DNA from 2 places in the Mesorhizobium sp. P2_F5 genome. Region 2 is predicted to be linked to the other one. Evidence: predicted binding sites of a transcription regulator. Region 2 holds the regulator's gene; the other holds the start of a gene.

Region 1 (14,939 bases), on a different contig from region 2:
TGATGCGGCGCAGCACATAGCCGCGGCCCTCATTGGAAGGCAGCACGCCGTCGGCCACCAGGAAGGAGGACGAGCGCAGATGGTCGGCAATGACGCGGAAGGACGCGACCGTCTCCTTGTCGGGGCCCTGCCCAAGCGCAGACGACGCGGCGTCGATCAGGTGGCGGAACAGATCGGTCTCGAAGACGCTTTCCACCCCTTGCAGGATGGACGCCATGCGCTCCAGGCCCATGCCGGTGTCGATCGACGGCCGCGGCAGGTCGATGCGTTCTTCCTTGGTGACCTGCTCATACTGCATGAACACCAGGTTCCAGAATTCGAGGAAGCGATCGCCATCCTCCTCCGGGCTGCCCGGAGGGCCGCCCCAGATGTGCTCGCCGCGGTCGATGAAGATTTCCGAGCACGGGCCGCACGGTCCGGTGTCGCCCATCGCCCAGAAATTATCCGAGGTCGGGATGCGGATGATGCGGTCGTCGGAGAAACCGGCGATCTTCCTCCAGAAGCCGGCCGCCTCGTCATCGGTGTGATAGACGGTGACCAGCAGCTTGTCCTTGTTCAGCCCGAGCTCCTTGGTGATCAGGTTCCAGGCAAGCTCGATGGCGCGCTCCTTGAAATAGTCGCCGAAGGAGAAGTTGCCGAGCATCTCGAAAAAGGTCAGGTGCCGCGCGGTGTAGCCGACATTGTCGAGGTCGTTGTGCTTGCCGCCGGCGCGCACGCTCTTCTGCGCGGTCGTGGCGCGCGAATAGGGCCGCTTCTCCAGGCCGGTGAAGACGTTCTTGAACTGCACCATGCCGGCATTGGTGAACATCAGCGTCGGGTCGTTGCGCGGCACCAGCGGGCTCGAGGCCACGACCTCGTGGCCCTCCTTGCGGAAATAGTCGAGAAATGTCGACCGAATCTCGTTCACGCCACTCATGACTGCTGCCTTTTCGCGAAAACCGCCGGCGCGGCCGGCGGCAAATGGACGTTGCCCATTGGAAGATGGACTTGGCCTTTTAGCGGTCGCACCGCACCCTGTCCAGAAACACGGAATTGGGCCAATCCGTGCATTCGCCGGTCTTCCAAAAACGAAAACCGCCGGCGCGAAGGCCGGCGGTTTGGAACGCAAAACTAAAGAACTCGGTTACATAAGCATCAGATAATAGACTGGATTTATGGCCGAACTCTGACCATTGCCCTACATCGCGCCGGATTCTTCCTCGAAACCGTCGTCTTCGCCGCGCTCGGGGCCACCATTTTCGAGGAACTTCTCGGCGATCAGCCCGGCATTCTGCCGCAGCGCCAGTTCGATCTCGCGCGCCGTGTCGGGGTTGTCGCGCAGGAACAATTTGGCGTTCTCGCGGCCCTGGCCGAGGCGCTGCGAATTGTAGGAGAACCAGGCGCCTGACTTTTCGACCACGCCGGCCTTGACGCCGAGGTCGACCAGCTCGCCGGTCTTGGACACGCCCTCGCCATACATGATGTCGAACTCGACCACCTTGAAGGGCGGCGCCAGCTTGTTCTTGACCACCTTGACGCGGGTCTGGTTGCCGACGACCTCGTCGCGGTCCTTGACCGAGCCGATGCGGCGGATGTCSAGGCGCACSGAYGCGTAGAARTTCAGCGCGTTGCCGCCGGTCGTGGTCTCGGGCGAACCGAACATGACGCCGATCTTCATACGGATCTGGTTGATGAAGATGACCATGGTGTTGGAGCGCGAGATCGAGGCGGTCAGCTTGCGCAGCGCCTGGCTCATCAGACGCGCCTGCAGGCCGGGCAGCGAATCGCCCATCTCGCCCTCGATTTCGGCGCGTGGCGTCAGCGCCGCGACCGAATCGACCACCAGCACGTCGATGGCGCCGGAGCGCACCAGCGTGTCGCAGATCTCCAGTGCCTGCTCGCCGGTGTCGGGCTGCGAGATCAGCAGGTTTTCGAGATCAACACCTAGCTTGCGGGCATAGACCGGATCGAGCGCGTGCTCGGCATCGACGAAGGCGCAGATGCCGCCCTTCTTCTGGGCTTCGGCCACCGTGTGCAGCGCCAGCGTCGTCTTGCCCGAGCTTTCCGGCCCGTATATCTCGACGATGCGGCCGCGCGGCAGGCCGCCGACGCCAAGCGCGATGTCGAGGCCAAGCGATCCGGTCGGCACGGTTTCGATCTCGACGACCTGCTCATTGGCACCCAGCCGCATGATCGAGCCCTTGCCGAAGGCACGCTCGATTTGCGACAGCGCCGCGTCCAGAGCCTTTGATTTGTCCACCGCTTTGTCCTCTACAAGCCGCAAAGAATTCTGAGCCATGATACATCACCCCTTGGTCGTCAATGAAGGCCGGACAATCCGTAATCCCTGCCCCAGTTTGTACCTTTTTTGTTCTCGTTTGGCAAGGGGGATCAAATATCTGAAAAACAATCAGTATCCGGATTTGTTCTTTTTTTGTCTCAGGGCTCTGTTTCCGGATGCATCCGACATTGGGCCAGCCGGTCCGGCTGTTTCGATCAACCCGAATCGCTGGCTTGCCTGCGAAGCTCCGCCGCACAGCCTAGGGCAGTTCACCGTTTCATGGAAACGGCGACTTGCCCTAGCTTCTTGCTTTGACGCAATTCCCAAGGGAAAGCGCTGCGCGCTTTTCTTGGAATTGCTCTGGCGCTTGTGCGGCAGGAAGAACAAAGGTCATATCGCCGGCATGGTGAAATCTGCAAAAATCCTCGCCGTGGGCGGCGCCCATATCGACCGGCGCGGCCAGGTGTCCGGCGCTTACGTGCCTGCTGCTTCCAACCCCGGCACGATGCGCGAGGATGTCGGCGGCGGCGTCTTCAACGCGCTGCGCAGCCTCGTGCGACGCGGCGTCTCGGCCTCGCTGCTATCGGTACGCGGCGGCGATGCCTCGGCCGACACGGTGTCGCGCGCCATCGCTGAAGCCGGCATTGCCGATCTCTCGGCGGTTTTCCTCGACCGCACGACGCCGAGCTACACCGCGCTGATCGACCGCGACGGCGAGTTGATCACCGGCTTTGCCGACATGGCGCTCTACGACCTCGCCTTCCCCAAGCAGATCCGCCGCTCCAAGGTGCGCGAGGTGGTCGCCGGGGCCGACGCGGTGCTGTGCGACGCCAATCTGCCGTCATCGGCGCTGGAGCGGCTGGTGGGCCTTGCCGCCGACAAGCCGGTCTACGCCATTGCCATTTCGCCGGCCAAGGTGGTGCGGCTGATCCCGGTGCTGAAGGAGCTCGCGCAGGTCTTCATGAACCGGCGCGAGGCCATGGTGCTGGCCGGCGTCGGCGCGAATGCCACCGAGCGCGAGACCGTCGACGGCCTGCGCTGTAGCGGCCTCGGGAGTGGCGTGGTGACGGCGGGCGACGGCCCGGTGCTGGGCTTCGACGAAGCCGGCGCCTTCTCGATCCTGCCGCCGGCGCCCAGAAAAATTGCCGACGTCACCGGCGCCGGCGACGCGCTGGCTGGGGCTACCATCGCTGCCCTGCTGCGCGGCCTGCCCCTGCGCCAGGCCGTGCGCGAAGGCGTTGCCGCGGCGACGCTTGCCATCGAAAGCGCGGACGCGGTCCCCGCTTTTACGGCCGCGACCTTCGCCGAGGCGCTGGCCCTTGTGCCCGACGCGCAGGAAATGGCATGAGGGCGGCGAATTGCCATTGTCGGAGCGCGCCGTCCAAGGGGACGCGCGGCACTTCGGACCGGAGACCGTCATGACCCCGCAAAGCGCCCGCCCCTTCATCGACATCCACAAGCCGGTGGCCGAAGCACTTGCAGCCGGCCGGCCGGTGGTGGCGCTGGAAAGCACCATCATCACCCATGGCATGCCCTACCCCGACAATGGCGCCATGGCGGCCAATGTCGAGAAGATCATTTTGGACAATGGCGCGGTGCCGGCAACGATCGCCGTGGTTGCCGGCCGCATCAAGATCGGCCTGTCAGACGGCGAGCGCGAGTCGCTGGCGATGACCGGCGACGCCATGAAGCTGTCGCGCGCCGATCTCGGCTTTGCGGTGGCGCAAGGCCGCACCGGCGGCACCACGGTCGCCGCCACCATGATCGCGGCCGACATGGTCGGGATAAAGGTGTTCGCCACTGGCGGCATCGGCGGCGTGCACAAGGGTGCCGAAAAAAGCTTCGACATCTCGGCCGACCTCGACGAGCTGGCGCGCACGCCGGTCATCGTCGTCTCGGCCGGCGCCAAGGCGATCCTCGATATCGAAAAGACGCTGGAAGTGCTGGAAACGCGCGGCGTGCCGGTCATCGGCCATGGCTGCGAAACCATGCCGGCCTTCTGGTCGCGGCAATCGCGGTTTCGCGCCCCGCTGACCCTGCACACTCCGGAAGAGATCGCACATTTCTACAAGACCAGGGCTGCGCTGGGCCTGGGTGGAGGCATGCTGATCGCCAACCCGGTGCCGCAGGATGACGAAATCCCGGCCGACGAGATGACCGGCTACATCGAGGCCGCGCAGAAGGCTGCGGAGGTGCAGAATGTGACCGGCAAGGCGGTGACGCCGTTCCTGTTGGGAAAGATTCTCGAACTCACCGGCGGCCGGAGTTTGAAGACCAACATCGCGCTGGTGGAAAACAATGCGCGGCTGGCGGCGAAGGTCGCGAAGGCGCTGTAAGTTCACGCGGCGAAGGCCCCCTCATCCGGATTGCCAAGACCGAATTGCAAGAACAATTCGGGGCAATCCGACCTCTCCCCAAGGGGGAGAGGAGCGTGCCGGCGCCGACGCCAACCTCTTCTCCCCAGCGGAGAAAAGGTGGCCGCGAAGCGCCGGATGAGGGGGGCGGCCTCGCGGTAGCGGGGAACCTATTTCCCCACCGCCGTCCCGCCTGATACGCCCGGCGCGCCCTCCATCAGACGGATTCAGCAGTCAGTAGAGGCAGTTGGTTCACGGTCTCAGCAGGATCGAGCCGACGGTCGCGCCCATCTCGAGCTGCGCTTGGGCCATGGCCGCTTCGACGAGCGGGAACTCGATGCCGATCTTGATCTTCAGCCCTCGTCCAAGCTCCTCGAATAGGCCCGTCGTGGCGAGAGCGTAGGATTTAGGGTCGTTGGCATAGGCAAACGAACTGGGCCGTGCAATCGACAATGACCGTCGGGGGCCTAACTCGCCAAGTGCGATCGCGGGCAGCGTTCCGCTGGCCTGGCCGACGCTCGCGATCATTCCGAAAGACTTCATGGCATCGAGAGTGCGTGTCAGCGTTTCGCCGCCCACGCCATCGTAGGCCACATCGACGCCGGCGCCGTCGGTCAGACGCCGCACCTGGGCGACGAAATCGGTTTCGCGATAAAGGAGCGCGTGATCGAGACCATGGCTCACCGCGAGTTCGGCCTTTTCGCGCGAGCCGACCGTGCCGATCACTGTTGCGCCGAGACGCTTCGCCCATTGAGTCAGAATCAATCCCAATCCACCTGCGGCGGCATGCACCAGCACCACCATACCCGGCCGCACCGGGCAAACGCGATAGAGCAACATGTGTGCGGTCACGCCGCGCAACATGGCCGCCGCCGCGATATGGTCGTCGATGCCGTCGGGAATGCGCACCAGCCTGTTCGCTGGCAAGTTGCGGGCCTCCGCATAGCCGCCCAGCGGCAGGCCTGCATAAGCGACACGATCTCCCTTGCGAAGCATCTTCACATCGGTCCCGACGGCTTCCACAACGCCGGCGCCCTCCACGCCGAGAACGACGGGCATGGCAGGCACGGGGTAGAGGCCCATGCGCTGGTAGATGTCGACGAAGTTGACGCCGATCGCGGTCTGGCGCAGCCGAACCTCGCCCGCAGATGGTGGCGGAAGGTCCGCGCGTAGCGGCTTGAGAACCTCGACGCCGCCGATGGCGGTCATGGCAATGCTGAGGGTCATGATTGATCTCCTGTAAGGTGACCCATTAGGCGCGCTGTCTCTCCGCCCGAAAATTCCTTATCCGTGCACAGATTCTGTGCAAAAATTCGCATATGGATTGGGACGACCTTCGCTTCTTTGCCGAGCTGGTGCGCCACGGCAATCTTTCGGCGACCGCCCGCCGGCTTCGCATCGACCACTCGACAGTTGCAAGGCGGATCGACAGCCTTGAGCGGGCGCTCAACATGAAGCTGTTCGATCGCCTGCCACGCGGTTATGTGCTGACCTTGGAAGGCGAGCGCATTGCCGAGCGCGTGGGCGTGCTCGAAGAGGCCGTTTTCTCAATTCAGCGCCTTCAAGGTGGCGAAGCAGCGATCGAAGGTCGGGTGAGGATCAGTGCACCGCCTGCCTTCGCCAGCCTCTGGCTGGTCCCGCGGCTTGCCACCCTGATGAGGGATCATCCAGGTCTTGTCCTCGACGTGATCGGTGCCACCGCCGCCGCAAGCCTGGCGCGGCGTGAGGCCGACATCGCGTTGCGGCTCTCACGGCCAACGAACGGGGCCTTGAAGGCACGAAAATTGGGACGTCTGCGTTATGGAATCTATGGTGCGTGCACCTATCTGGACGAGGTCGTTGAGGAGGATCGGGTCTTCCTCGCCTATGATGAAGCGCTTGAAGCCTCGCCGCAGCAGCGCTGGCTGCGCAAAATCACGCAAGGGCGACCGGTTGGAATGCTAACCAACGATCTGGTGTCGTTGATTTCGGCCACCCGGGCCGGGATGGGGCTGGCGGCGCTGCCCCATCTGCTGGTTGAGGAGGCAAAAGATCTGCGTTGCGTGGCCGAGAGCGAGGAAGCCACACGCGAAATGTGGCTCATCTATCATCCCGACATCGGCCGTTCCGCCCGCATTCGTGTCGTCATTGACCATCTCATAGCCATCACCCAGTGTCTGCGGTGATCTGGCAGACTTCGCAGGCGGCTCGCGAGTTTCCGGTTGGCTAGCTAGTTTCCGTCCAAAAACGTCTCTTTTTGCGAGTAATTGCAAGCACTTGTCGAACGTCGAGAGAGACCGGTAAGGGACGAAGGGGATGTAACACGCTGGTATCGGCGGAAAGGCGTTGTTGACGCGCCAGTCTGGGCCCTACTTGCCAGCCCGCCTTCCCGCCTCGTAGGCCCGCCGTGCCCAGACCGCCATCTCGTCGGGATCGTCGAAAGCGCTGTCCGGAATGCTCCAGTAGGGCATGGCGACCAGCTTGCCGTGCCGCGATCCGGTATAGGTCCATTGCTGGCAGCCGGCGGCTTCGAAATCGGGCGCGCTTTCTCCATCGACCTTTAGCTTCAACTCGCCACGCAGCACGATGGCGACGATGACGCCGTCGCAATAGATGCCCTTGCCGCCGAACAGTTTTCGGATACTGACCGGGCCCAGGCTTTCGAAAAGTTCTTCTATGCGTTCATTATCCATGCCGCGATCATGTCACCGGGATTTGGCCTTGTCATCGCCGCAACCAAAACCATGCTGACAGGTTGAGAACCAATTCGTTGGAGTTTTGCCGTGCCACTTCTGCTCAAAGGATCCTGCCGCTGTGATGCCGTCCACTTCGAGGTGGAGAGCCACACGCCGGTGCCGTTCATGCTGTGCTACTGCTCGATCTGCCGCAAGCAGCAGGGCGGCGGCGGCTTCGCCATCAATCTCGGCGCCGACTACAAGACGCTGAAGGTCAAGGGTAAGCGCAGCCTCGGCGTGTACCGGGCCGAGATCGAGGACGACGAGCATCCGCTGTGCGAGGTGTCGTCGGGCGAGCGCAATTTCTGCAAGAAATGCGGCTCGGCGCTGTGGCTCTACGACCCGACATGGCCGAATCTGGTGCACCCCTTCGCCTCGGCGATCGACAGCGAGCTGCCGACGCCGCCGGAAAAGGTGCATCTGATGCTGAAATACAAGGCGAGCTGGGTCGAGCCAGTGATCGGCAGACAAGATAAGGTCTTCGACGTCTATCCCGAGGAATCGATCGCCGACTGGCACAAGCGGACGGGGATGTGGGTGAAGTAGCCTTCTTCTCCCCGTGAACGGGGCGAAGGAAGAGGCCTCAAGCCGACTCGCGCGCTTCAGCCAGCGCCTTCAAATCCGCCGGCTTCAGCTCGACCGATTCGCCGCAGCCGCAGGCCGAGCTCTGGTTCGGGTTGTGGAAGGTGAAGCCTGTGCGCAGCGTCGTCTGCTCGAAATCCATCTCGGTGCCGAACAGGAAAAGCGCAGCTTCCGGCGCCACATAGACATGGGCGCCGTCGCGCTCGATATGGTCGTCCTTGGTGTTAGGCTCGGTCACCAGGTCGACTGTGTATTCCATGCCGGCGCAGCCGCCCTTCTTGATGCCGAGGCGAATGCCATGCGCGTTGTCGCGGGTGGCGACGATCTCGCGCACCCGGTCGGCGGCCTTTTCGGTCATCGTGATGACGGCGAAGCGTCCCATTCTTTTTCCTCTTCCATTCCATGCAGGTTCAAGGCCTGCCGAATGATTCCTCACCTAAAATGGTGAAGTTTTACCACTGGCGCAAGTACGCCAGCCTCTACTAGCCTAGTACCAACCCACTGCCACCTGCGCCTCTTCCGACATGCGGTCGGGGGACCAAGGCGGGTCGAAGGTCATGTTGACCTCGACGCCGGACACGCCTTCGACGGCGCCGACAGCGTTTTCCACCCAGCCCGGCATTTCGCCGGCAACCGGGCAGCCGGGCGCGGTCAGCGTCATGTCGATCTTGACCGAGCGATCGTCCTCGATGTCGATCTTGTAGATCAGGCCGAGTTCATAAATGTCGGCCGGGATTTCCGGGTCGTAGACCGTCTTCAGCGCCGAGACGATGTCGTCGGTCAGCCGCGCCAGTTCGTCGGTGGGAATGGCCGAGGCGGAAACCAGCGGGTTGATGGCTGCTTCCGGCGCGGTCTCGGTAGTGTGGCTCGCATCATCCATGGTCATCATCCAAAGAACTTGCGCGCTTTCTCAAGCGCTTCGGCCAAAGCATCGACTTCGGCCCTGGTATTATACATGCCGAACGACGCCCTGCATGTGGAGGTTACGCCAAAGCGTTTCAACAGCGGCTGGGCGCAATGGGTGCCGGCGCGCACCGCCACGCCTTGCCTGTCTATCACCATCGATACGTCATGGGCGTGAATACCCTGCAATTCGAACGAGATGATGGCGCCCTTACCCGGCGCATCGCCGAAGATGCGCAGCGAGTTGATCGCTCTGAGACGCTCGTGCGCGTAGGTCTTGAGATCGGCTTCGTGGGCGGCGATGCGCTCGCGGCCGATTTTTTCCATGTATTCGAGTGCCGCACCCAAGCCGATCGCCTGGACGATCGGCGGTGTGCCGGCCTCGAAGCGATGCGGCGGCTCGTTGTAGGTGACGATGTCTTCCGTCACCTCCTCGATCATCTCGCCGCCGCCCATGAAGGGCCGCATGCCCGAGAGAATGTCCTTCTTGCCGTAGAGCACGCCGATGCCGGAGGGCCCGTAGACCTTGTGGCCGGTGAAGACGAAAAAGTCGCAGTCGAGGTCCTGGACGTCGATCGGCATATGCACCGCGCTCTGGCTGCCGTCGACGAGTACGGGAATGCCGCGAGCATGGGCGATACGGACAATCTCCTTGATCGGCGTCACCGTGCCCAGCGCGTTCGACATCTGCGTGATGGCGACCAGCTTGGTCCGGTCGGTCAGCCGCTTTTCGAATTCCTCGATGTGGAAGACGCCGAGATCGTCGACCGGCACCCAGACCAGCTTGGCGCCCTGGCGTTCGCGGATGAAATGCCACGGCACGATGTTGGAGTGGTGCTCCATGATCGACAGCACGATCTCGTCGCCCTCGCCGATATTGGGCACGCCATAGCCGTAGGCTACAGTGTTGATTGCCGCAGTCGTGTTGGAGGTGAAGACGATGTTGTCGGTGCTTGGCGCGTTGAGGAAGCGGCGCACCGTCTCACGCGCCTTCTCATAGGCATCAGTCGCGGCATTGGACAGGAAATGCAGGCCACGATGGACGTTGGCGTATTCCTTGGAATAGGCGTGCTGGATGGTATCCAGCACCACCTGCGGCTTCTGTGCCGAGGCGCCATTGTCGAGATAGACGAGCGGTTTGCCGTAGACTTCGCGCGACAGGATCGGGAAGTCGCGGCGGATCGCCTCGACGTCATAGGGGGTGTTTTCGACTTTCTGGTCCATTACAAAGTCCTAGCCGGCCAAGGCCGCGATCCTTCCAACACCCCTCAACCGTCTCGGCGCTACGCGCCGATCCACCTTCTCCCACAAGGGGAGAAGGTTGGGCGCTTACCCATGCGCAACAAACCAATCATCGAGCCGTGTCTCCAGGGCCTCGACTATGGTTTCGTCGTCCAGTTCCTCGATCACTTCGGCCACAAACGCCTTGACCAGCAGGCCGCGGGCGCTCTTCTCGTCGATGCCGCGCGCCATCAGGTAGAACAGATGGTTGTGGTCGATCTCGGTAACGGTCGCGCCGTGGCCGCAGATGACGTCGTCGGCAAAGATTTCCAGCTCCGGCTTGGTCGAGAACTCACCATCATCGGACAGAAGCAGCGTGTTGCAGGCCATCTTGGCGTTGGTCTTCTGCGCATACTGATGGACGTTGATGCGGCCCTGGAAGACGCCACGCGCCTTGCCGGTCACGACATTGCGGATCACTTCCGTAGAAGTCGTGTGCGGCACGGCATGGTCGAGCACCATGGTGACGTCGGTGTGGGTGTCGCCGGCCAGCAGGTTGATGCCGCGCAATTTGAAGTCGGCACCTTCGCCCGTCGTTCTGACCACGATCTCCTGGCGCACAAGCTTGCCGCCGGCATTCATGAAGAACACGGTCAGCTTCGAATTCTTGCCGAGATGTGCCTTGAACTGGGCAAGATGCGTGGCCGTTTCCGGCTGTTCCTGCACGATCAGCCAGGTCACATCAGCACCCTCGCCCAGAACGAGCTGGCTGACCGAGCTGGCAAGTGCCGCGCCCTCGCCGGCCTGACGCTCGACGATAGCGGCTTTGGCACCAGCGCCGACACGCACGGGAAAGCGCACATGCGCCTGGCCACCGGCCTGCAAATTCTGCAGTTCGATCGGCTTTTCCAGTGCTGCGCCATCGGCGATGTCGACGAAATAGCCGTCGGCGACGAAGGCTGTGTTCAGCGCGCCGATGGCGTCATCGCTGCCATAGGGGTCGAGGCCCGGTGCGATGGAGCCGTCGGTCAGCTTTTCCGACAGGCGCTGGACGGTCACGCCTTCGATCGCGGGAAATTTCGCGCTCGAAACGCCGTTCAGCACGGCCAGGACAGCGGAGCCTTCGACGATGGGCGCGAGTGCCTTGGTGGCGGCCGTGGAATCGAATGCCGGCACCGAAGCCAGCAGGCGGCGCAGATCCGTATAGTGCCAGGATTCGATACGCCGCGTCGGCAGACCGTGCTTAATCGCCTCGATGGCGTCGTCGCGCTTCAGCATCACCGCGCCATCGCCGGGCAGCAGCGACAGCCGCTCGCCGAAGGCGTCGATCAGCGCCGTCTCGGCCTGGGTGCGCTGGGGTGTCGAGTGCATGTTCATCAGTCTGGCCTTGTCTTTTGGTACAAAATGACCTGGCATCTCACGCGGCTTCGCCGATCACGCCGGCATAGCCATTGGCCTCGAGATCGAGCGCCAGCGACTTGTCGCCGGACTTGATCACCTGGCCCTTGTAGAGCACGTGCACGCTATCCGGCACGATGTGCTCGAGCAGGCGCTGGTAGTGGGTGATGACGACGATGGCGCGGTCCGGCGAGCGCAGCGCGTTGACGCCGTCCGAGACGATCTTCAGCGCGTCGATGTCGAGGCCGGAATCGGTCTCGTCGAGCACGCAGAGTTTCGGCTCCAAGAGCTTCATCTGCAGGATCTCGGCGCGCTTCTTCTCGCCGCCGGAGAAGCCGACATTGAGCGGCCGCTTCAGCATCGCCATGTCCATGTTGAGCGAGGCTGCTGCCTCCTTAACCCGCTTCAGAAATTCCGGGATTTTGAGCGGCTCCTCGCCACGTGCCTTGCGTTGCTCGTTCATCGCCACTTTCAGGAATTCCATGGTCGCGACGCCCGGTATTTCCATCGGATACTGGAAGGCCAGGAAGATGCCGGCCGTGGCTCGCTCGGCCGGATCCATTTCGAGGATCGACTGGCCGTTGTAGAGGATGTCGCCTTCGGTGACCTCATAGTCCTCACGGCCGGCGAGGATATAGGACAGCGTCGACTTGCCCGAGCCGTTCGGGCCCATGATAGCGGCGACCTCGCCGGCTTTCACGGTCAGGTTCAGGCCGCGGATGATCTCGGTGCCGTCATCGACGATGCGGGCATGCAGGTTTCTGATTTCGAGCATTTTTTCTTTCCTGGATAGATATTGTCCGGTCAGCCGACCGAGCCCTCAAGGCTGATGCCGATCAGCTTCTGCGCTTCGACCGCGAACTCCATCGGCAGTTGCTGGATGACATCCTTGACGAAGCCGTTGACGATCAGCGCGATCGCCTCTTCCTCAGGGATGCCGCGCTGCATGACGTAGAATTTCTGGTCCTCGGAAATCTTCGACGTTGTCGCCTCGTGCTCGAACTGCGCCGTCGAGTTCTTGGCTTCCATGTAGGGCACGGTGTGCGCGCCGCACTGGTCGCCGATCAGCAGACTATCGCAATTGGTGAAGTTGCGGGCGTTGGTCGCCTTGCGGTGCGCCGAGACCTGGCCGCGATAGGTGTTCTGCGAGAAGCCGGCGGCAATGCCCTTGGAGATGATGCGGCTCGACGTGTTCTTGCCGAGATGGATCATCTTGGTGCCTGAGTCGACCTGCTGGTAGCCGTTCGACACGGCGATCGAATAGAACTCGCCCGAGGAATCGTCGCCGCGCAGGATGCAGCTCGGATACTTCCAGGTGATGGCCGAGCCGGTCTCGACCTGCGTCCACGAGATCTTCGAACGGTCGCCGCGACAGTCGCCACGCTTGGTGACGAAATTGTAGATGCCGCCCTTGCCCTCGGCGTCGCCGGGGTACCAGTTCTGCACCGTCGAATATTTGATCTCGGCATCGTCGAGCGCCACCAGTTCGACGACAGCGGCATGCAGCTGGTTCTCGTCGCGCTGCGGCGCCGTGCAGCCTTCGAGATAGGAGACGTAAGCCCCCTCCTCGGCGATGATCAGCGTGCGCTCGAACTGGCCGGTGTTCTTCTCGTTCATGCGGAAATAGGTCGACAGTTCCATCGGGCAGCGCACGCCCTTGGGCACGAAGACGAAGGAGCCGTCGGTGAACACGGCCGAATTCAGCGTGGCGTAGAAATTGTCGGAGGTCGGCACGACCGAGCCGAGATACTTTTGCACCAATTCCGGGTGCTCGCGGATGGCTTCCGAGATCGAGCAGAAGATCACGCCGGCCTGCGCCAGCTCTTTCTTGAAGGTGGTGACGACGGAGACGGAATCGAACACCGCGTCGACCGCGACACGGCCCGACTTGTAGACGTTGTCGCTTGGCTCCTCGAGATCGGATGCGTCGGTCTTCTGCACGCCGGCGAGGATCTCCTGTTCCCTGAGCGGAATGCCGAGCTTCTCATAGACCTTCAGCAACTCGGGATCGACGTCGCTCAGCGAGGTCGGGCCGGGCGTGCTCTTGGGCGCCGCATAGTAATAGAGGTCCTGGAAGTCGATCTTGGGGTAATGGACGCGCGCCCAGGTCGGCTCTTCCAGCGTCAACCAGCGACGATAGGCTTCCAGACGCCATTCCAGCATCCAGGACGGTTCATCCTTCTTGGCCGAGATGAAGCGAATAATGTCTTCGCTCAGGCCCTTGGGGGCCTTGTCCATCGCGATCTCTGTCTGGAATCCGTATTTGTACTGGTCGACGTCGATCTTTCGGACCCGATCGATCGTGTCCTGCACAGCAGGCATAAGCGTTCTCCATCCACGCCGGGGTCAAGGCCCGACAGTTTTCAAACTATGGCATCGCCGAGGGCTGCCCATTGGGCGCCGAAGGCGGCGTAAGTTCCATATAGTGCGTCTCGACCGGGAATTCACCCGGCCACTTGCAAACGCACGGCTCTACCAGGCCACGAGGCCTGAATTTCTTTTCGCCGCCTCAGGCGGCTTGTTCCCTGCCCGCCCGGCGCTGGGCAATGCCCGCCAGCGCAGTACGAAACAGGTCGATATCCCCGGCACTCGTTGCGTGGCCGATGGACACGCGCAAAGCACCGAGGCTGTCGCCGTAACCCATGGCTTTCAGCACATGGCTCGGCCCGACCTTGCCCGACGAACAGGCCGATCCCGCCGACAGCGCCACGCCGGCCAGATCGAAAGCGATCTGCGCCGTCTCGGCCTTGATGCCGGGAATAGCGAAGAATGTCGTATTGGCAAGCCTTGGCGCGCCGGTTCCGAAGATTTCCGCGTCCGGCACCAGGGTTTTGATGATGGTTTCGACTTCACCGCGGCGATGCGCGAGCGCATCGATGTCGCTCAGCCCCGCCAGAGCCTGCCGCGCCGCGGCGCCAAAGCCGGCGATGGCCGCCAGGTTTTCGGTGCCGCCGCGATGGCCTTTTTCCTGGCCGCCGCCATTGATCAGCGGCTTTGGCATCATCAGATCGGCTGCCGCAATGATGGCGCCGACGCCCTTGGGGCCGCCGATCTTGTGCGAAGACAGAATCAAATAGTCGGCGTAAGGCGCTGACATATCGATGGAAACGCGGCCCACCGCCTGCACGGCGTCAACCATCAGAATGCCGCCCGCCGCCTTGACGATGGCAGCGATGCGATCAATCGGCTGGATGACGCCGGTCTCGTTGTTGGCGGCATGGATGGCGACCAGCGGCAGGCCCTCGGCCTTGTCATGCGCGGCCAGAGCCGCCGTCAGTTGAGCGAGATCGGCGATGCCGTTGGCATCGACACCGATCCGCGAAACCTGAGACGCAGGAAAACGGCCGCCATTGAGCAGGCAAGGATGATCGGCTTCGCAGACATAGAGCCGGCTCATGCGCACAGTGCCACGGCCCATCTGCCAGTCCGGCGTCAAAAGCGTCGAGGCGGCCTCGGTTGCGCCGGAGGTGAACACGACATGCTCGGCCCTGGCGCCAACAAGCGCGG
Region 2 (14,939 bases):
CTGCTGGCTGGCCGCCACCAAGGTGGGCGCGGTGGTCGTCAACACCATGCCGATGTTGCGTGCAGGCGAACTCGCCAAGATTGTCGACAAGGCGGAAATCACGATCGCACTTTGCGATACAAGGCTGATGGACGAGATGACCGCCTGCGCCAAGGGCAGTGCGTATCTCAAGCAGGTCATCGGCTTCGACGGCACGGCCAACCATGACGCGGAACTCGATCGCGTCGCCCTCGACAAGCCGGTCACCTTCACCGCCGTCAACACCGGCCGCGACGATGTCGCGCTGCTCGGTTTCACCTCCGGCACCACAGGCGTGCCGAAGGCGACGATGCATTTCCACCGCGACCTCCTGATCATCGCCGACGCCTACGCCCGCGAAATCCTGGAGGTGACGCCGGACGACATCTTCGTCGGCTCCCCGCCCCTCGCCTTTACCTTCGGTCTTGGCGGGCTTGCCATCTTCCCGCTGCGCTTCGGTGCCGCGGCGACGCTGCTGGAACAGGCGACGCCGCCCAACATGATCCACATCATCGAGACCTACCGGGCGACCATTTCCTTCACCGCTCCTACCGCCTATCGGGCCATGCTCAAGGCTATGGATGAAGGTGCTGACCTGTCCTCGCTGCGCGTCGCGGTTTCAGCCGGCGAGACGCTGCCGGCGCCTGTTTTCGAGGAATGGACCGAGAAGACCGGCAAGCCGATCCTCGACGGAATCGGCGCCACCGAAATGCTGCACATCTTCATCTCCAACCGTTTCGACGACATGAAGCCGGCCTCCACAGGAAAAGCCGTCGGCGGCTATGAGGCACGCATCGTCGATGACGAGATGCGGGAGCTGCCGCGCGGTTCGACAGGCCGGCTGGCGGTGCGCGGCCCGACCGGCTGCCGCTATATGGCCGATGCCAGGCAGAAGGACTATGTCCGCGACGGCTGGAACCTCACCGGCGACACTTTTACCCAGGACGAGGACGGTTTCTTCCATTTCGCCGCGCGCTCCGACGACATGATCGTCAGCGCCGGCTACAACATCGCCGGTCCCGAGGTCGAAGCGGCGTTGCTTTCGCATCCCGATGTCGCCGAATGCGCTGTCATCGGCGCCGAGGACCGCGAGCGAGGCCAGATTGTCGAGGCGCATATCGTACTGGTGCAAGGCGTGGCGCCGGACGCTTTGGCCGTCAAACGCCTGCAGGACCACGTCAAGGCAACGATCGCGCCTTACAAATATCCGCGTTCGGTAAAGTTCATCGATGCCTTGCCCAAAACCCAGACCGGCAAAATCCAGCGCTTCCGGTTGCGCGCGGAGAAGAGCAATTGAGCCAGCCCTACGATCCGGCGTCGGATGGCGCGCAGATGTCGTTCAAGGAGCGAATGTCCTACAGCGACTATCTGCACCTGGAGAAGGTGCTCGACGCGCAGACGCCACTGTCTTCTGCCCATGACGAGATGCTGTTCATCATCCAGCATCAGACATCGGAATTGTGGATGAAGCTGGCCTTGCACGAGATCGGCGCCGCGATCCGCGCGATCCGCGCCGACCGCCTCGAACCGAGCTTCAAGATGCTGTCTCGCGTCGCGCGCATCTTCGAGCAGCTCAACAATGCCTGGGACGTGCTGCGCACGATGACGCCCAGCGAATACACCGAGTTTCGCGACGCGCTCGGCCAATCCTCGGGCTTCCAGTCCTGGCAGTACCGCGCCATCGAATTCATGGCCGGCAACCGCAACCTCGCCATGCTCGGCCCGCACAAGCACCGGCCAGAACTTACGGACAGACTGGAAGCGATCCTGGCCACGCCGTCGCTCTATGACGAGGCGCTGCTGCTGTTGGCGCGCAACGGCTTCGACATAGGCGCCGACGCTAGGCGCACGGACTGGCGCGAAACGCGCGGAGAGAACGAAGAAGTGCTGGTTGCCTGGCAAACCGTCTACCGCGACCCGCAGCGCTACTGGATGCTCTACGAACTGGCCGAGAAGCTGGTCGACTTCGAGGATTACTTCCGCCGCTGGCGCTTCAACCACGTCACCACGGTCGAGCGCATCATCGGTTTGAAGCGTGGCACCGGCGGCACCTCAGGCGCCTCCTACCTGAAGAAGATGCTGGAGGTCGTGCTGTTTCCGGAGCTCTGGACGGTTCGCACCCGGCTCTGAGCTCTTTGTTTGGCGCAACTCCCAAGGGAAAGCGCTATGCGCTTTTCCCCGGAAAACCACGTCACACTTTTCCTGGAATTGCGCCGGCTTCAGGTAACCGCGGTCTTCACCGCGAAGCGGGCGTCCTGCCAGGCGCCGGTGCGCAGAATATCCTCCAGCACTTCGACCGCCTGCCAGACGTCGCCGTAACCGACATAGAGCGGCGTGAAGCCGAAACGGATGGTCGACGGCGCCCGGAAATCGCCGATCACGCCGCGTTCGATCAGTGCGCGCATCACCTGATAACCGTGCGGGTGGAGGAACGACACCTGGCTGCCACGCTGGCTGCCGTCGCGAGGACTTTCCAGTTCAAGCCCATAGGCGCCGCATCTGGCTTCGACGAGCTGGATAAACAGGTCGGTCAGCGCGATGCTCTTTTTGCGCACCGCCGCCATGTCGACATCGTTCCAGATATCGAGCGCGCCCTTGAGCGCCCGCATCGACAGCACCGGCTGCGTTCCGCACAGAAAGCGGCGGATGCCGCTGCCGACGGCAAAGCCCTGTTCGAAGGCAAAGGGCCGCGCATGGCCCCACCAGCCGCTGAGCGGCTGGTGGACATCGCCATGGTGGCGCGCGGCAGCGTAGATGAACGCCGGCGAGCCCGGGCCGCCATTGAGGTATTTGTAGGTGCAGCCGACGGCGAAATCGGCATTGGCACGGTCAAGTTCGACCGGCAAGGCGCCGGCGGTGTGGCAGAGATCCCAGATGATCAGCGCGCCGGCGTCATGCGCTTTGCGCGTCAGCGCCGCCATGTCGCGCAACTGGCCGGATTTGTAGTTGACGTGGTTGACCAGGATGACGGCAACTCTGTCGTCGATCAGCTCCTCGATTGCCGTCGCGTCGACGCCCTCCAGCCGCAGCCGCGTTCCCGGCCGGGTCGAGGCCACGCCTTCGGCCATATAGAGGTCGGTCGGAAAACTGTCGCCCTCGGCAACGATGACCGACCGATCCGGCCGCATGCCGAGCGCGGCGTGCAGCAGCTTGTAGATGTTGATCGAGGTTGTGTCGCAGACCACCGTCTGCCCGTTGGCCGCACCGATCAGTCGTCCGAGCTGATCTCCGAGTTCCACCGGCATGTTGAACCAGCCTGCGGTGTTCCAGGCGCGAATGAGATCCTGCGCCCATTCCCGCGTCGCGGCCTGCTGCAGTTCGCTGAAGACGGCTGGTGACGCGGCGCCCAGCGAATTGCCGTCGAGATAGATCACGCCCTCCGGCAAGACAAAGCGTTCACGCATCGAGCGCAGCGGATCAGCGGCATCCATCGCTTCGATTGCAGCGAGATCGGGTGTCATGCTCATGATCCGGTGCCCTCCGTGGACAAACGCACTCGGCGGAGCCTGCCCGCCCAAACATGCCGGCGATCTTGAGCGGTCCTCCGGAAGCTGTCAAACATTATATATAATTTACGCAATGAAAGGCTTTGATATATAATCATCAGCCGAGCAATCTGTCGGATTGGTCACGATGCTGGATGACGAGCAGTCCTCGAAGACGGAAGCGGCCTATCGGCTGCTCAGGCGCGATATTCTTGCGACCCGGCTGGCGCCTGCCGCGCCGTTGAAGCTGAGCACGCTGCGCGGCACCTACGGTATCGGCTGGACGCCGCTGCGCGAGGCGCTGTCGCGGCTGGAGGCCGAACGGCTTGTGACGGCCATCAGCAACCGTGGGTTTGCGGTCGCTCCCGTCTCTCGGGCGGAGCTCGAGGACTTGGCGCGCGCACGGCGGGTGGTCGAACTGCCCTTGCTGGTGGAATCGATCGAGAAGGGCGACCGTCAGTGGGAAGACGCGATCGTTGCCACCCATTATCGTCTCTCACGGTGCGGGTCCGTTCTCGACGATCCCTCGGATGACACCGTCGATGCATGGTACGAAAAACATGATGCCTTCCATGCGGCGCTGCTCAGTGCCGCGACATCCAGCTGGCTTCTGCGCTTCAATGCGACGATCTCCGACCAATTGCATCGCCATCACCGCTTTCTGGGACTGGCCCCGACGCTGCGCGCGGCTGCCGGCCGCAAGGATGGACACCAGAAGGCCATGGAGGCCCTGCGCGACGCCGTGGCGATCGAACACCACACCGCACTGATGGAAGCAGCCCTTGATCGCGACGCCGAACGCGCGAAAACACTGATGACCGTTCACATCGGCTACACGCTGCAGGTCTATGCCCAGAGTGAGCCGGGCGGCGCGGTTGATGCGGCGCAACCGCACCCGAAAAAGAAGCGGCGATCGGGCAACGCGTGAACTAGCCGATGGCGCGACCCTCAGCGCTTTGGCTTCGTTCAACACCGTTGCCGGCAAACGAGCGCAGGCTGCCTGCCGCGCGCCGACGTATGCTGAACAAAACGTCAACACATTCATTAAACTTTAAATGGTTGCGGAACACAACTGGAACAGATAGTGTTTGTTCTGGGTTTGTTTTTTCCGATTCTGGTTTCAGAACCCGTGGGGGCCGCGATGCTGACGCGCAAGCAACATGAACTTCTGATGTTCATCCATGAACGCCTGAAGGAGAGCGGAATCCCGCCGTCTTTCGACGAGATGAAGGAGGCGCTCGACCTCGCTTCGAAGTCCGGCATTCACCGCCTGATCACGGCTCTCGAGGAGCGCGGTTTCATTCGCCGGCTGCCGAACAGGGCGCGCGCGCTGGAAGTGCTGCGGCTGCCCGACTCGATCGCGCCCGGCCTCAATGCGGCGAGGAAGTTTTCGCCAAGCGTCATCCAGGGCAGTCTCGGACAAGGCGGCCAAGGCGGTGTGGGGCAAGGCGGTCTCGGCCGCCAGATCAAGCCGGGCTCGTCGTCGCGTTCGATGTCTGCCGGCAATGACGATGCGGTTTCCGCGGTGTCGATCCCGGTGATGGGACGCATCGCCGCCGGTGTGCCGATCGACGCCATCCAGCACCAGACGCATTCGATCTCGGTGCCGCCGGATATGATCATGGGCGGCGAACACTACGCGCTCGAGGTCAAGGGCGACTCGATGATCGAGGCCGGCATTTTCGACGGCGATACGGTCATCATCCGCAATGCCGACACGGCGAGCCCCGGCGAGATCATCGTGGCGCTGGTCGACGAGGAGGAAGCGACGCTGAAACGCTTCCGCCGCAAGGGCGCCTCGATCGCGCTGGAAGCCGCCAACCCGGCCTATGAGACCCGCATCTTCGGTCCGGACCGGGTCAAGGTGCAGGGCAAGCTGGTCGGGTTGATCCGGCGCTACTGAGCCGGCTCAGGTTTGTACTTTTCGCGCTGCTTGTAAGGCGGCAGACCACGCGCTTCGCGTGAGAAGCGGCGTTGCTCGTGCCAGGGGCGATACGGCTTGTCGACGGCAAAGCGGATCGTTGGCGCTGTCGCGGCCGATTGTGGATCGAAGAAGACGGCGGCACTCCCGTTGCGTGCAAGCTGTTTCTTCGTCACGACCAGCACCAGCGGGTCGCGGCACGGATTGTAGGCGGCGGCATCGTCGATGACGATCAGGCTCGCAAAAGCACAAGCCGGCCGAGCCGCGTTGCGATCCTTCGCCAGCGCGATGATGGCGCCGGATGGATGCCGCGCAATGCAGAGATCGCCCCTGCAATAGAAGGGCGCGCCTGGCGGCAAGTCGAGCGGATCGAGATCGAACCGCGTATCTGTTGCCTCGAAAATCTCAGGCGGGATAATGGTTTCGGCTCTCAGTGCGCGTTTCCAATTGTCGGTGGTGAATTCGTTCGAGCGTTCGCGATTGAGAGCGAGCTCGCCGCCGCCGATCGGCATGGCCACCAGATGCGCATCTTCGGAAATGAGCACGTCAGGCGTGCGCACCTGCGGCACCGTCAACAGGCCGGCCAGTGCGAAAGGCACGGCTGCGAGCCGGAGCCAGGTAGTCGCCATGGTGGCGATAACGAGGGCGACCGCCACTAGCAGCACCGAGCGGATGGAGATCAGCCCGACGGCATCGACCGGCGAGCGCTCGGAAATCCAGGCCGATATGGCGATCATCGCCGTCAGGCCCTTGCCCATCACATATAGGAATGGCCCGTCGGCGCCGAATGGCATGGCCAGCGCGCTAAGCACGGCAAAGGGCATGACGATCAACGACACGATCGGCATCACAGTGAGATTGGCGAGCAGGCTGAGCGGCGACACGCGCTGAAAATGCCAGATGGCAAACAGCAAGGTAGCACTGCCAGCGATAATCGAGGTCATGGCGAGACCGCCCATGGCCAGCAGGAATTTTCGCGACAGGAAGCTGACAAAGGAGCGTTTCGCCGGCGGCGGTCTCACCTTGTCGGCGCGATAGTCGGCCCAGCCGGCATAGGCGCCGACAAGCGCGGCGGTTGCGGCAAACGACATCTGGAAGCTGGGGCCGACCACTTCATGCGGCGACACCAGGATGACGGCGATGGCCGAGATCGCCAGATTGCGCATGGTGAGCGCCGCGCGATCAAACAACACCGCGACAAGCATGACCGCCAGCATGATGAAGCTGCGCTCGGCGGCAACCACGATGCCTGAAATGACGAGATAGGCAGCGATGGAGACAAGCGCTGCGGCGGCCGCATATTTCTTCACCGGCCGGCGCGAGGAGAAATCCGGAAACAGCGCAAAGGCGCCCCGCAGCAACGCCATGATGGTGCCGGCAACCAGCGCCATGTGCAGGCCCGAAATGGAGATGATGTGGTAGATGCCGGTGCGCCGCATCGCCTCGTTGACCTCATCCGGGATGCCGGCGCGCACGCCGACAATGAGCGCCGCGGCAATCTCGCCTTCGGCGCCGCCGATTTTGCTGCGGACGTGGTCGGCAATACTCTCGCGCGCATTCTCGATCGCCGAAGAGAGCCGTGCGGTCGGCGGTGGCGGTCCCTGCGCGACGATGGTTTTGGGATTGCCGAGAAAGAAGCCGCTGCCGCCGATGCCGGTGAAATAGCTGTCGAAGGAGAAATCATAGCTCTCCGGCCGCACCGGACCGGTCGGCGGCAACAGCCTGGCATAGCCGGTGATCAGGGAGCCGGCGGTCATATCGGCGGGAACAGTGCGCGCCGAGAGCCTGACCCGCTCCGGCGCGTAGCGCAGCTTGGGGCGAGCGGTCGAAATCACGTCGAGCGTCAGCCTCACGCGGCCGTTCTCCATCTCCTCCAAGCTGACGACGCGCCCGGTCAGCCTTGTCTGGATCTCGGAGCCAAGCATCTGCGTTCCGGCGCGCCAGGTCTCGACCTTGGCGGCAACGACGCCGAGCGCGCACAGCATCGCGGCCATAAAGCACAGATGCGCCCTCGGCCACGACCGCGTGACAACAGCACAGCATGTCGTCAGCACCACAATGGCGATTGGCTGGGCAAAGCCCGGCTCACTGGCCAGCGAGAAATAGGCAATGACGCCGGCCGCCAGGAAAACCGGCACCAGCAGGAAGGCAACACCGCGGTCGAGTTCCGTACCGGCGGCCACGGCAAGGCTGCGGCGGATTGCAGGCCATGACGAACGGCGAAGCAGTTTGCGCAGACGGACAGCAGATCCCGGTGCGACGACCGGCACCGGCGTGGCATCATCCGGAGACAAAGGCCGGAGGCCAGGTCGCGTCTCGGGCAGCGCGACGGGGATCGGCTCGGCATTGGGGCTGTCGGCAAACAGGGAGCGTTCGTTGACGCTTGTCGCAGCGCCCTCGCCTTGATCCGTGCCCCGGCCACGTCCAGCCATCGGGTCTGCCCCTTGCGCCCCAGACCTCCTATGCTACATGAACGCGCAAAGCGCGAAAGTCCGCGCGATCACGCCCCACTTTCCAGCTTTGCCCGAGAATTGCCATGTCCAACAAAATTGCCATGTCCAACAGGGTGGTCACCCGTTTTGCCCCCTCGCCCACCGGCTATCTGCATATCGGTGGCGCGCGCACGGCGCTGTTCAACTGGCTGTACGCCAAGCACACCGACGGCACGATGGCGCTGCGCATCGAGGATACCGACCGCGAACGTTCCAGCGCCGCGGCAACCCAGGCCATTCTGGATGGGCTGACCTGGCTCGGCCTGTCCTGGGATGGCGAGGCCGTCTCGCAGTTCGAGCGTGCGCCGCGCCACCGCGAGGTGGCCGAGGAACTGGTCCGCCTGGGCAAGGCCTATTACGCCTACGAAACGCCAGCCGAGCTCGAGGCGATGCGCGAGGCGGCACGCGCCAAGAGCCTGCCGCCACGCTACAATGGCGCGTGGCGCGACCGCGACCCCTCCGAGGGGCCCGCCGGCGTCAGGGGCGCCATCCGCATCAAGGCGCCGACCGAGGGCGAGACCGTGGTGCACGACCGCGTGCAGGGCGAGGTGCGCTTCCCCAACAAGGATCTCGACGATTTCATCATCCTGCGTTCGGATGGCGTCCCGACCTACATGCATGCTGTTGTCGTCGACGACCACGACATGGGCGTCACCCACATCATTCGCGGCGACGACCATCTGACCAATGCCGCGCGCCAGACGGTGATCTACAACGCCATGGACTGGGAGGTGCCGTCCATGTCGCACATCCCGCTGATCCATGGCGCCGACGGCGCCAAACTGTCGAAGCGGCATGGCGCCCTCGGCGTCGAGGCCTATCGCGCCATGGGCTATCTACCCGAGGCACTGCTCAACTATCTGGCGCGGCTCGGCTGGAGCCATGGCGACGACGAGGTGATGTCGATCAAGGACATGATCGCCTGGTTCGACATTGGCGACGTCAACAAGGGTGCGGCGCGTTTCGACTTCGCCAAGCTCGATGCACTGAACGGCGTGCATATGCGCAAGATGGACGACAGAGCACTGCTCGACATCTTCGTCGCCACTCTGCCTTATATCGAAGGCGGCCCGACGCTCGCCGCCCGCCTCGACGACATCAGGAAAGTGCAGTTGCTGGCCGCCCTGCCTGGCCTGAAGGAGCGTGCCAAGACGCTGGTGGAACTGGCCGATGGCGCCGGCTTCCTGTTCGTCGAGCGGCCGCTGCCGATCGACGAGAAGGCGGCAGCGCTTCTCAATGCCGATGCGCGTACGATCCTGCGCGGGGCACACGCGGCTTTGCAGACGGTTTCAGGTGAATGGACGGCCGCAGCGGCGGAAGCCGCTGTGCGCGAGTTCGCGACGGCCGGCGGTCACAAGCTTGGCGCGGTGGCCCAACCGCTGAGAGCAGCCCTTACCGGCCGCAGCACCTCGCCCGGCGTGTTCGACGTGCTTGCCGTGCTCGGCCGCGAGGAAAGCCTGGCGCGGATTGCGGATCAAATCGATTAGGAGCGAGCTGGCCCAAGAAGATTGGCATTGAAAGGCGCGTTTCGCAGTGCAACATTAGGCCCTGGCCCAATCTGGCACGCACCTCCCAAAATGCGGTGGCGAGTTCGCGCATTCCGGTGATTTCGACGTGTCGTTTGCAGGAATTGCCTTGCCGGCATGAGGAACATGAAGGAGTTTGAGAATGAGCGAAGCTGCGACAAAACTGGAAACCGGCAGCAAGACGACGCACCCGTCGACTGCCACGCTCGAACTGGCCGGCAAGACGCACGAACTCAAGGTGCGAAGCGGTTCGGTCGGGCCTGACGTCATCGACATCGGTGCGCTCTACAGCACCACCGGCGCCTTTACCTACGACCCTGGCTTTACCTCGACGGCGAGCTGCGAGTCGGCGATCACCTTCATCGACGGCGATGCCGGCATCCTGCTGCACCGCGGCTATCCGATCGACCAGCTGGCCGAGCATGGCGACTTCCTCGAAGTCTGCTACCTCCTGCTCTACGGCGAACTGCCGACCAAGGCGCAAAAGGACGATTTCGACTACCGGGTGACGCGCCACACCATGGTGCATGAGCAGATGTCGCGCTTCTTCACCGGCTTCCGCCGCGATGCGCATCCGATGGCTGTGATGTGCGGCGTGGTCGGCGCGCTGTCGGCCTTCTATCACGACTCCACCGACATTTCGGACCCGTATCAACGCATGGTCGCCTCGATGCGGCTGATCGCCAAGATGCCGACGATCGCGGCCATGGCCTACAAATACCATATCGGCCAGCCCTTCATTTACCCGAAGAACGAGCTGAACTTCGCCGCCAACTTCCTGCATATGTGCTTTGCGGTGCCGTGCGAGGAATACAAGATCAATCCGGTGCTGGCGCGCGCCATGGAGCGCATCTTCATCCTCCATGCCGACCACGAGCAGAACGCGTCCACCTCGACGGTGCGTCTTGCCGGTTCGTCGGGCGCCAACCCGTTCGCCTGCATTGCCGCCGGCATTGCCTGCCTGTGGGGCCCGGCACATGGCGGCGCCAACGAGGCGGCGCTCAACATGCTGGGCGAAATCGGCCATGTCGACCACATCCCGGAATTCATCGCCCGCGCCAAGGACAAGAACGATCCGTTCCGCCTGATGGGTTTTGGCCACCGCGTCTACAAGAACTACGATCCTCGCGCGAAAATCATGCAGAAGACGGCACATGAGGTGCTGGGCGAACTCGGCATCAAGGACGATCCGCTGCTCGACATCGCCATGGAGCTGGAAAAGATCGCGCTGACCGATTCCTACTTCATCGAAAAGAAGCTCTATCCGAATGTCGATTTCTATTCCGGCATCACGCTGAAGGCGCTGGGCTTCCCCACCACCATGTTCACCGTGCTGTTCGCGGTCGCCCGCACCGTCGGCTGGATCGCGCAGTGGAAGGAAATGATCGAGGATCCGCACCAGAAGATTGGCCGCCCGCGCCAGCTCTATACCGGCGCGCCGGAACGCGACTACGTGCCGATCGCCAAGCGCTGATCAAAGCCGTATCCGGCTTTCGCCATAACACTGCAAAAAGCGCCCGCAAGGGCGCTTTTTAGTTGGAGTGACGAAGCTTGATGTGGCGAAGAACAACATCCGCGGCAATGTCGCCGGAGGGCTTGTCGGTGGCCATGCGCCTGGCGACTTCGGCAAAGCCGTCCTTTTGCCAGGTGCGATAGGCTGTGTCTGAAAACAGAGCCTCAAGCTGCCGCGCCAGATAACGCGGCCGCACATACTGGTTGTAGTGCTCCGGCACGATCGTCTGGTCGGCGATCAGATTGGGCAAGGCGGCGCTCCACACCGTGACCAGCCCCTGGACCATGCGCATCACCGGATCGAGCCGGTAGCATGAGATCATCGGCACATCAGACAGTGCCAGTTCGAGCGATACCGTTCCCGAAGCAATCAGCGCCGCATCGGCCTTGCCGAAGGCCTGCCATTTGCGCTCCGCATCGAGGATGATCTCAGGCTTTTCATCCCAGCGCGCCACCGACGTCCTGACCAACTCGGCGACATGCGGCACCGTGGGCAACAGCAGGCGCAGGCGGTGTCCGCGCGCCCGCAGGGCCGAGACCGTCTCGCCGAACGGTTCGATAAGCCGGCTCACCTCGCCGCGCCGCGAGCCGGGCAGGACGAGCAGCGTCTTGACGCGGTCACCCGAGAGGTCGCGTGGCTGGGCTTGCGCCCTGGCCGCGCTCATCACGCCCGGATCTTGCGTAAGGCGGTGTCCGACATAGGTGCCGGGCGGGCCACCGAGGCGGCTAAGTTCCTTCACCTCGAAAGGCAGGATGCACAATATGTGGTCGACATAGGGCTTCATCGCCACCGCCCTGCCCGGCCGCCACGCCCAGACGCTCGGGCAGACATAGTGGACGATCGGGATCGAGGGGTCGGCGGAACGGACTTTTTTGGCAACGCGCAGCGAAAAATCCGGGCTGTCGATGGTGATGAGACAGTCGGGTTTTTCAGCGGCAACGGCACTTGCCGTCTGGCTGATGCGCCGCATCAGGCGCGGCAGGTCGCGCAGGATGGCGCTGAGCCCCATCAGCGCGATCTCGGCCCCGTCGAACAGCGGCACCAGTCCGAGCGCCTGCAGATGCCGCCCGCCAATGCCGACCAGCCTGATATCGCGGCCGGTCATGCGTTTCAGCGACTGCACGATGTCAGCGCCCAACAAGTCGCCGGACTCTTCGCCGGCGACGATGGCGATCTTCAGCGGCTTCTCAACTGCCATGGCCAGGCTCCGCGGACGGAAGGCCATACACGAACAGCCCGAGCGCATTGGCGCGCGCGAGAACGACAGGACCTTCAAGGATCAGCGAACGGCCGGCCTCGACGGCAATGCCGGCAAGTCCGGCGGCGTGTGCTGCCTCGACCGTTTGGGGGCCAATGGATGGCAGATCGGCACGCAACTCCTGGCCGGGCTTTGCACATTTGACCAGGACACCGCGGCTCTTGCCGGCGAGCCTGCCGTGACTGCGCAGCTGCTGCGTCCGCTCGAGCAGTCCATGGGTGCCCTCGACGCCTTCCAGGGCGATCGCGCGGCCGCCGATGGCAATCGCCGCCTGGCCGATGTCGAGCGCGCCGATGGCCTTTGCCGCGGCATGTGCCGCGGTAATATCGCTCCAGTCAGACTTTCGCGGCACTGCCTTGGTCAGCGGCCCCTCAGTCGCGACAAGCCGGGGCACGACCTCATGCGCGCCGACAACTTTGACGCCGCGCGACTCCAGGCCGCGGGTCAATATCTTCAACAGGCCGTCATCGCCGCGCGCAAGCGCCATGGCGACCGAGGGTATCAGGGCCAGTAGCCCAAGGCTCGGGCGCATGTCGACCAGCCGCGGCCGGCGCCTGATCTCGCCGGCAAGCACAAGATGGGTGATCCGTCGCCGCCTCAGCAACGCAACCAGCGAGCCGATGTCTTCAAGGGCGAGGCTTTCATGCTCGTAGATTGTGAGCTCGGACTGACGGTCGGCCTGACCGTCGACCAGGATAATGACGGGCGGATGCCCGGCCTCTGCTAGGCCGGCGGCAACTTCGACCGGCAGGCTGCCGCCGCCGGCAATGATGCCGACCCTGGCGTCCGGCGCGAGATCGAGGCCCGTTGAGCTGGCCTCAGTCTTCGTCATCGGCATCGTCGCCGGCGCCACCTTTAAGCGACGGGACGGCATAGTGCCGCTTGCCGCGACTGGTGATGAAATCGATGATTTTCATGGCGGTCGGCGACGAGGCGAACTCGGCCTTGGCGAATTCGATGTTTTCGCCGACGGTGCGGGAGCGGTCGAAGATCGTCTTGTAAGCCTTGCGCAGCACCTGGATTTCGGCGCGCGGCAGGCCGGAGCGCTTCAGGCCGATGATGTTGAGGCCGCGCAGGCTGGCGCGGTTGCCGACGGCAATGGCGTAGGGGATGACATCGCCGACGATTGCCGAGCAGCCGCCGAGAAAGGCGTTGTCGCCGATACGGACAAACTGATGAACGGCCGTGAGGCCGCCGATATAGACATTGTTGCCGACCTCGCAATGGCCGCCCAGCGTGGCGCCATTGGCAAAGGTGGCGTTGTTGCCGACGACGCAGTCATGAGCAATGTGAGCATAGGCAAGGAAATTGCCATTGTCGCCGACGGTCGTCTCGCCACGGCTGGAATCGGTGCCGAGATGCATGGTCGCGCCTTCGCGGATCGTGCAGTTCTGGCCGATAACCAATGTAGTGCGGCCGCCCTTGTGCTTGGTGTTTTGTGGCGGCCCACCCAGTGTCGCCATCGGATAAACCTTGGTCCCAGCGCCGATGGTGGTAGCACCCAGCACCGAGACATGGCTGACCAGTTCGACGCGGTCACCGATCACGACGTCAGTGCCGACGTAGCAGAAAGGCCCGATAGAGGCGCCGTCGCCGATTTGGGCACCGGCCTCGATAACGGCCGAGGGATGGATTGAAGTCTGTATTTTCATGAGCATTTCGAACCGTCAGCCGGTAACCATCATAGCCGAGATCTCGGCTTCGGCGGCCTTTGCGCCTTCCACCATGGCCTCGCAGGCGAATTTGAGCAGGTTGCCGCGCATTTTGATTTTCTTGACGTGGATCTTCAGCTGATCGCCCGGAACGACCGGTTTGCGGAATTTCGCGTTGTCGATGGTCAGGAAATAGACCAGTGACGGCTTTTCCGTGTTGAGGCTGCGAATGCAGATCGCACCAGCCGTCTGCGCCATGGCCTCGACGATCAGCACGCCCGGCATCACCGGCTGGTCCGGGAAATGGCCCTGGAAATGCGGCTCATTGATGGTCACGTTCTTGATGCCGATGGCCGAGTCGTTGCCGTCGATCTCGATGATGCGGTCGATCATCAGGAAGGGATAGCGATGCGGCAAAAGCTTCATCAACCCCAATATATCGACCGCTTCGAGCGTCGCAGGCACCATCTCAGCTACTTCCCCCCTCGCCCTGCTTGCGCGTCCTGGCAAGCTTGCGCAGCATGGCAATCTCGCGCATGGCTTCCGCCATCGGCTGCGCCGGATAGCCTCCCCAGATCTCGCCCGCCGGCACGTTGCTCATAAACCCGCTTCTCGCAGCAAGCTTGGCTCCCGATCCTATGGTCAAATGATCGGCAAGCCCGACGCCGCCGCCCATGGTGACACCATCGCCGACGACGACGGAGCCGGAAATACCCGAAAGCCCGGCTATAATGCAATTGCGGCCGATGCGAACGTTATGGGCGATCTGCACCAGATTGTCGATCTTGGTGCCCTGGCCGATGACCGTATCCGACATGGCGCCGCGATCGACTGTCGTGTTCGAGCCGATTTCAACATCGTCCTGGATGATGACGCGGCCGATCTGCGGCACACGCTCGGGCCCTTTGGCGCCGCCGACGAACCCGAACCCGTCCTGGCCGATGCGGGCGCCACCATGGATGATGACGCGGTTGCCGATCAGCGCATACTGGACGCTGACGCCCGGACCAACATAGCCGTCGCGGCCGATCTGGCAGGAGGGGCCGATAACGGCGTGGGGCGCAATGACGGTTC

The links. The regulator LexA, encoded in region 2, represses DNA repair genes until DNA is damaged. The targets are predictions, from matches to a motif close to TGTTCNNNNTGTGTTCNG.
Region 1: the regulator LexA is predicted to act here: its motif matches at 2,404-2,421, upstream of AC1DYO_RS20665 (carbohydrate kinase family protein).

Annotation. Positions count from the first base shown of each region.
Region 1 is NZ_JBFUEY010000015.1:90,720-105,658, forward strand. Features, by position in the region: gene alaS (alanine--tRNA ligase) at 1-916, opposite strand, end outside; gene recA (recombinase RecA) at 1,178-2,278, opposite strand; gene AC1DYO_RS20665 (carbohydrate kinase family protein) at 2,664-3,608, shown strand; gene AC1DYO_RS20670 (pseudouridine-5'-phosphate glycosidase) at 3,679-4,596, shown strand; gene AC1DYO_RS20675 (quinone oxidoreductase family protein) at 4,867-5,841, opposite strand; gene AC1DYO_RS20680 (LysR family transcriptional regulator) at 5,934-6,779, shown strand; gene AC1DYO_RS20685 (TfoX/Sxy family protein) at 6,963-7,286, opposite strand; gene AC1DYO_RS20690 (GFA family protein) at 7,377-7,874, shown strand; gene sufA (Fe-S cluster assembly scaffold SufA) at 7,912-8,292, opposite strand; gene AC1DYO_RS20700 (SUF system Fe-S cluster assembly protein) at 8,398-8,790, opposite strand; gene AC1DYO_RS20705 (cysteine desulfurase) at 8,796-10,037, opposite strand; gene sufD (Fe-S cluster assembly protein SufD) at 10,143-11,411, opposite strand; gene sufC (Fe-S cluster assembly ATPase SufC) at 11,452-12,207, opposite strand; gene sufB (Fe-S cluster assembly protein SufB) at 12,237-13,754, opposite strand; gene AC1DYO_RS20725 (cysteine desulfurase family protein) at 13,942-14,939, opposite strand, start outside.
Region 2 is NZ_JBFUEY010000018.1:112,290-127,228, reverse strand. Features, by position in the region: gene AC1DYO_RS22755 (AMP-binding protein) at 1-1,315, shown strand, start outside; gene kynA (tryptophan 2,3-dioxygenase) at 1,312-2,148, shown strand; gene kynU (kynureninase) at 2,238-3,485, opposite strand; gene AC1DYO_RS22740 (GntR family transcriptional regulator) at 3,652-4,431, shown strand; gene lexA (transcriptional repressor LexA) at 4,645-5,406, shown strand; gene AC1DYO_RS22730 (ComEC/Rec2 family competence protein) at 5,400-7,856, opposite strand; gene gltX (glutamate--tRNA ligase) at 7,979-9,403, shown strand; gene gltA (citrate synthase) at 9,585-10,916, shown strand; gene lpxB (lipid-A-disaccharide synthase) at 10,975-12,153, opposite strand; gene AC1DYO_RS22710 (LpxI family protein) at 12,143-13,045, opposite strand; gene lpxA (acyl-ACP--UDP-N-acetylglucosamine O-acyltransferase) at 13,032-13,865, opposite strand; gene fabZ (3-hydroxyacyl-ACP dehydratase FabZ) at 13,881-14,333, opposite strand; gene lpxD (UDP-3-O-(3-hydroxymyristoyl)glucosamine N-acyltransferase) at 14,335-14,939, opposite strand, start outside.